2 regions of the Cryobacterium sp. TMT1-2-2 genome follow, and region 1 is predicted to be linked to the other one. Evidence: predicted binding sites of a transcription regulator. Region 1 holds the regulator's gene; the other holds the start of a gene.
What was found. Region 1 encodes LexA, which represses DNA repair genes until DNA is damaged. Its sites were predicted from a motif close to TCGAACANNTGTTCGA; they were not measured.
Positions count from the first base shown of each region.

Region 2: E3T35_RS05040 (Rv2578c family radical SAM protein) is a predicted target of LexA. The motif match lies at 1,192-1,207, and genes of this name have one in related genera.

Region 1 covers NZ_SOGS01000025.1:266,333-269,745, forward strand. Annotated here, with positions in the region: gene metE (5-methyltetrahydropteroyltriglutamate--homocysteine S-methyltransferase) at 1-1,290, shown strand, start outside; gene lexA (transcriptional repressor LexA) at 1,345-2,049, opposite strand; gene E3T35_RS16355 (LysM peptidoglycan-binding domain-containing protein) at 2,341-2,769, shown strand; gene E3T35_RS16360 (histidinol-phosphate transaminase) at 2,801-3,413, shown strand, end outside.
Region 2 covers NZ_SOGS01000006.1:215,469-218,881, reverse strand. Annotated here, with positions in the region: gene E3T35_RS05040 (Rv2578c family radical SAM protein) at 1-1,183, opposite strand, end outside; gene E3T35_RS05035 (DNA topoisomerase IB) at 1,575-2,750, shown strand; gene E3T35_RS05030 (hypothetical protein) at 2,836-3,228, shown strand; gene E3T35_RS05025 (hypothetical protein) at 3,263-3,413, shown strand, end outside.

The sequences.
Region 1 (3,413 bases):
GACGAGACATCGCTGCCGGGCTCACTGACCAGATGGCTGGCCTTCGCCGACCAAAAGGTCGGTCAGGTCGCCACCCTCGCGCTCGGACTCACCGCCGGACGTGAGGCCATCGCGGCGCCGCTGGCCGAGGCCGAGGCGGCCCTGGCGGCCAGGCGCAGCGCCCCCGGCGTGCGTGACGGAGCCGTGCGCGGCCGTGCCGCCGCGCTGAGGGAAGCCGACTTCACTCGTGGCGACTACGCCGATCGACTCCTCGCCCAGGAGGCGGCGCTGCACCTTCCGCCACTGCCGACGACCACGATCGGATCCTTCCCACAGACCGCCGACATTCGCCGAGCACGCGCACAGTTCCTCAAGGGAACCCTGGCAGCGGATGCCTACCGCGAGCTGATGCGCGCCGAGATCGGCCGCGTTGTGCAGTTGCAAGAGGAGATCGGCCTTGACGTGCTCGTGCACGGCGAACCCGAACGCAACGACATGGTGCAGTACTTCGCCGAGAACCTCGACGGATTCGCCGTGACCGAGAACGGCTGGGTGCAGTCTTACGGCAGTCGCTGCACCCGGCCGTCCATTCTGTGGGGCGACGTGTCGCGCCCGACACCGATCACCGTGGACTGGTCGGTCTACACGCAGAGCCTCACCACCAAGCCGGTCAAGGGCATGCTCACCGGCCCCGTGACAATTCTGGCCTGGTCCTTCGTGCGCGACGACCAGCCATTGGGCGAGACCGCCCGCCAGGTGGCTCTGGCCCTGCGCGATGAAATCTCCGACCTCGAGGCTGCGGGCATCAAGATCGTTCAGGTGGACGAGCCGGCCCTGCGCGAGTTGCTGCCGCTGAAGAAGAGGGATCAGGCCGACTACCTGGACTGGTCGGTCGGGTCTTTCCGGCTCGCCACGGCCGGGGTCGCGGATGCGACCCAGATCCACACCCACCTCTGCTACTCAGAATTCGGTGTTGTCATCGAAGCCATTCGCAACCTCGACGCCGACGTCACGAGCATCGAAGCGGCCCGGTCGCGCATGGAAGTTGTGCGGGAAATCGAGGCGGGCGGCTTCGACCACGGCATCGGCGCCGGCATCTACGACATCCACTCGCCGCGCGTACCGAGTGTGGACGAGTTGACCATCCTGCTCGACACCGCCCTGGAATCCATTCCCGAACGCCAGGTGTGGGTGAATCCGGACTGCGGACTGAAAACGCGTGGCTACGACGAGACCGTGCAGTCGCTGCACAACATGCTCGCCGCGACGCGGGTGGTGCGTGAACGCCTCGGTGCCACCGTCGGCGTTTAGCGGGGCAGACCGAAAACAGGCCCGATCACCGGTTGGTGGTCGGGCCTTCGTCGATTAAACCGAACGCAGCACCGCGACGACCTTTCCGAGGATGTCCGCAAAGTCGCCGACAATCGGTTCGAAGTTGCTGTTGCGCGGCAGCAGCCAGGTGTGGCCATCGCGCTTTCGCAGAACCTTCACGGTGGCCTCGTTGTCGAGCATGGCCGCGACGATCTCGCCATTCTCCGCGGTCTTCTGCTGGCGAACCACGACCCAGTCACCGTCGCAGATGGCGGCGTCGATCATGGACTCACCCACGACCTTGAGCATGAACAGCTCGCCCTGCCCAACGAGTTGGCGGGGGAGCGGGAAAATCTCGTCGATCTGTTGGTCGGCCGTGATCGGGATTCCCGCGGCGATACGACCGACGAGGGGCACCATCGCGGCGTCGCCGACCTGAACGCCGGGGTGGAAGCTGTCCTGGTCGCCGGTACCGACATCTTCGGGAGCGCGCTGAATCTCGATGAGAACTTCGAGTGCCCGCGGACGATTCGGGTCGCGGCGCAGGTAGCCACTGAGTTCGAGTTGGTTGAGCTGATGGGTCACGCTCGACAGTGAGGCGAGCCCGACCGCGTCACCGATCTCACGCATGCTCGGCGGGTACCCGCGCGAACTCACCGAACGCTGAATCACGTCGAGAATAGCGAGCTGCCGCTGGCTCAAACTCTTGCGGCGCCGGGTGCCGCCCTTGTCACGGGTACCGCTGGTGTCCTGTGTCACGATGTGCCCTCCTGGAGTTGGCCCCGCGTGGTCTGAAACCGTGTCACACGGGGATGTCGGTGGTGTCTGGTTGAGTGTAAATCAAGCAATTGTCCTATCGAAAGTTTATCCAGTTCCGAACCCTGAAACAAACACTTATTCGAGTGTGTTGCGCGAAATTCGGGGTGAGGATCAGAAAAAGCTTGCATGTTCGATTGTTCGAAGTTATATTCGGAACATAGTTTCGTATCCGGCCTTCCCGGCCGAGGGCCGGATACGAGACTCGCAGCCCGCCTACCTTGGAGGTTTGACATGACCACAGCACTTGCACCCACAGCCCGTGAATACGGCGCTTCTCGTACCCCCGGCACCCGTCTGCACCTCACCCGGCGTGGGCGAGTGGTGTTCACGACCCTCGCAGCCGTGCCCCTCGTCATCGGTGCCGTCGCATTCGCCCTCAACGGGGGAGCGGCCGGCGCATCCAATTTCGCCACGGGCATCGACCTCACGTCGTACACGACCGACTCCGGAATCGTGGCGACGCTGGCCTACTCGCCGACCGACGTCGGGTCTGCCCGGTTCATCACAGTCGAACCCGGCCAAACCCTGTGGGACCTCGCCGAAGAGGTCTCGCCGTCCGCCGACCCGCGCGACGTCGTCGCCGACATCAAACGACTGAACGCGCTCACCGTCGAAACGCTCCAGCCCGGTCAGCGACTCGAACTGCCCGCCAACTCGTAAGTAGCAATGCGCGCCAGCACAGGGTCGTAGCATGGAGAGTGTGACCACTCTCGACGATCTTCCGCTCCGCACCAACCTGCAAGGCCTCACCCCGTACGGTGCTCCGCAATTACACGTTCCGGTGGCCCTGAACGTCAACGAGAACACGCACCCAATTCCCGAAGCAGTGGCCCGCGACATTCTCGCCGGCCTGGCCGAGGCCATCCGCTCGGTGAATCGCTACCCCGACCGCGAGTTCACCGCCCTGCGTGAGGCACTCGCGCAGTATCTTGGCGAGGCACTCACCTCCGACAACATCTGGGCGGCCAACGGCTCCAACGAAGTGCTCCAGCAGGTACTGCAGGCTTTCGGTGGACCTGGGCGCACCCTGCTCGGGTTTGCCCCCACCTATTCGATGTACTCGATCCTCGCGGCCGGAACCGACACCACCTGGATTGCCGGCACGCGCGATGCCGACTACGAGCTGTCGCCGGCCACCGCAGTGAGCCAGATCATTCGCACCAATCCGGACATCATCTTTCTCTGCTCACCGAACAACCCCACCGGCACCCCGCTCTCGCTCGAGACCATCGCCGCCGCCTACGACGCGACCGATGGCATCGTCGTCGTCGACGAGGCCTACGCCGAGTTCGCGCCCGCCGGAA
Region 2 (3,413 bases), on a different contig from region 1:
ACTTGGAGCCCTGGGCCCACCTTGTGACCCCGGGCCCAGTTTCTAAACTGGGCCCGGGGACGGGGCCCGGGCCCGTGCCCGTGCCCCGACTAGGGGAAGCGCCCGGTGCAGAGGCGAGCGCAGAACCCGGGCCCGGCGCAGGGAGAAGGGCGGGCGCGTGGGAGGCGGGCATCCGTTCCGGGGAGGACGGAAGGGCGCTGGAACGCAGCCCGCCGGTGGACGGGTCGACGACCCCGCGCTCGAGGCCGTGCGCTCGAATGAGTGGTTTGATGCGGGCGGCGAGCCAGGTGCGGTATTCCTTGGGGGCGTACTGGCCGCGGGCGTAGAGCTCCTGGTAGCGGCCGACCAGTTCGGGATGCTCGCGGCCGAGCCACTGCAGGTACCAGTCCTTGACTGCGGGCTTCAGGTTGAGCCCCGAGTAGAGCACGCTCGTCGCCCCGGCAGCCTTGGCCTGGCGCAGCGCCTCATCGAGGTGGGCTCGGGTGTCGGTGAGAAACGGCAAAATAGGCATGAGAAAGATGCCGCAGTCCAGACCGCGTTCGCGCACCGCGGTGACCGTGGCGAGGCGTGCCGTGGTGGTGGGGGTGCCCGGCTCGACGGACTGCTGCAGCTCGTCGTCGTAGATCGCGATCGACATGGCCAGATCGACCGGAACGTGCGTGCTCGCCTCGACCAACAGGTCGAGATCGCGGCGCAGCAGGGTGCCCTTGGTGAGAATGGAGAAGGGCGTCTTGCTGTCGGCGAGGGCCGCGATGATGCCCGGCATCAGCCGGTAGCGTCCCTCGGCGCGCTGATACGGATCGGTGTTGGTGCCGAGCGCCACAGGATGCCTCCCCCACGTCGGTTTCGCCAGCTCTTTTCGCAAGACCTCGGCCACGTTGACCTTCACAATGATCTCGCTGTCGAAATCCTTGCCGGCGTCGAGGTCGAGGTACTGATGCGTTGGGCGGGCGAAGCAGTAGGTGCAGGCGTGGGAGCATCCGCGGTAGGGGTTGATCGTGTAGCCGAACGGCAGCGCGCTCTGCCCGGGCACGTGGTTGAGCGCCGACTTGGCGAGGATCTCGTGGAACGTGATCCCGGCGAACTCGGGCGTCTGCACGCTGCGCACGAGGTTGTTCAGGCGGGCCAGCCCCGGCAGGGCGCCGGGCCGCTCGGTCTGTAGTTCTTGTGAGCTCCACCGCATGCGTCAAGTCGAACATAAGTACGACTGAATTGCAAGTGTCTGCCGAAAAAACCGGAGTGAGCGGATGCCCGCGGCCCGCGCCAGGCTCGCGGCACTCAGCAGAGTTCGCGGCACTCCTACAGAGGGGGGCCGCGAACGCGTTCGAAGGTCGCGAGCGGGCGAGCCGGGCGCGAGCAGTGGCATCCGCTCGCGGCACGCGTTGGGGAAGTTGGCACTGGTTTGAACACCTGCGGGCTTCCTCAACACGTGCCACGAGCACGCCGGAAGGGCTCGATGGGCGAGCGCGCCTGAGCGGCTCGATGGCCGCGAGCGCGCGGACACCGGCGCCGCGGCATCCGCTCGGAGGGGAATCGCACTATTGTGCCGACATGCGATCAGAAGCCACACCGGCATGACCCGGCTGCGACGCAGTGACCCGACCCGGCCGGGGTACACGCGAAAGCGCGCCGGCACGGGCTTCAGCTACCGCGACCCCGCCGGGCAGAAGGTGACCGAGACGGCGCTGCGCGAGCGATTCGCGGCGCTCGCGATTCCGCCCGCGTGGAACGACGTATGGATCTCGCCGCACGCGAACGGGCATATCCAAGCGATCGGCATCGACGCCGCCGGGCGCCGCCAGTACATCTACCACCCGGTGTGGCGCGAACAGAAGGACCGCCTCAAGTTCGAGCGCGCGCTGCAGCTGGCCGAATCGCTGCCGCGGGTGCGCGGCCAAGTCACCCGTGAGCTTCGCGGCGACGGCCCGCCGCGCACCCGGGCGCTCGCTGCGGCGTTTCGCATGCTCGACCTCGCCTCGCTGCGCATCGGCAGCGAGCGCTACGCCGATACATACGGCAGCCACGGCCTTTCGACCCTGCTCTGCTCCCACGTAACGGTGCGCGGCGATGTGGTGCGGCTGAATTTTCCGGCCAAGAGTGGGCAACAGTTTCAGGGCGTCATAACGGATGCCGACCTCGCGTTGTATCTGCGCGCCCGCCTGCGCGAGCGGCCGGCCGCACCGCTGCTGTCCTGGGTACTGGATGACATCGAGGACATCGTGTCGGCCGCCGACATCAACGATTTCATCAAGGAACGAACCGGCGGGGAGTTCACGGCGAAGGACTTTCGCACCCTGCGGGGCACGGCCGCCGCCGCGCAGAGCCTGGCGGCTAGTCTCGCCGAGAGCTTGAAGGTGACCTCGGAGGCGACCAGCCGGCCGGCCGTATCCGGTGTGGCGGGCTCTGCCGGGCGGCCACGATCGTCTGGCGGCACGGATGATGCGGGTGCTGCACGTGCGCCGGGCGCGCAAGCCTCAGCTGCTGGGCCGGCGGGATCGGTCGCGCCCGCGGCATCCGCTGCCCGGCCGCCACGTGCTGCGACGCGCAGCCGTCGCCAGGACAACCGTGCCATCGCCGCAGCCATGCGTCAGGCGGCGGATGCGCTGGGCAACACGCCGGCGATCGCGCGCACGAGCTACGTGGATCCGCGCGTGGTTGACCTCTATCTCGCCGGTGAGACCATCGACCCCGCAGGCCGGGTCTCGGTCGAGACGGCGCTGCGCACACTTTTACTCGGCGAAGCGACCTGATGAATGTCACCCGTTCGGGGTATAACTTGAGTGCCACCCGCCGGTCGCCGCTGCGACCGGCCGTCCCCATGAGAAAGGTAGACCTGTGACTTACGACTCCGACCCCGACAACCAGCCGCCGCTCGATGCCCCCGACACCCCAGAAACCGAATCGGCGCCCGAGGCCCCGGCTTCGCCGACCAACCCCGATCAGCTGGTCGGGCCGGATGGGCCCGACGGGCCGGACGACGAACACGCGGGCTCAGCCGTTCCGGTCGCAAGCGCGGGCACCGGTCCCGATGGGCCGGCCCCGAGCGACGACGGCTCGACAGCCGGGGAGGCCGCCGCGCCCGACAGCGATGCCGAAGACGATCAGGACAACGTCGACAACGAGCCCAACCTCGACGACATCGACCCCGCCGACAACCCGTCGAACCCCGATCTCGTCGGGCACGACGTCGACGCAGAAGACCCCCGCCTCGCCGAACCCACCGCGTGACGTCCCCGTACCACGCAACCCCTAAGGAGTCCCCATGAAAGGCAAGTTCTTGTTCCTCGCCGGTACCGCGACCGGCTTCGTTCTCGGATCCAAGGCCGGCCGCCAGGCCTATGACCGGCTCAGCGCGAAAGCCCACGAAATGTGGGGCGACCCCGCCACGCAGAAAGTCATCTCGCAGGCCGAGA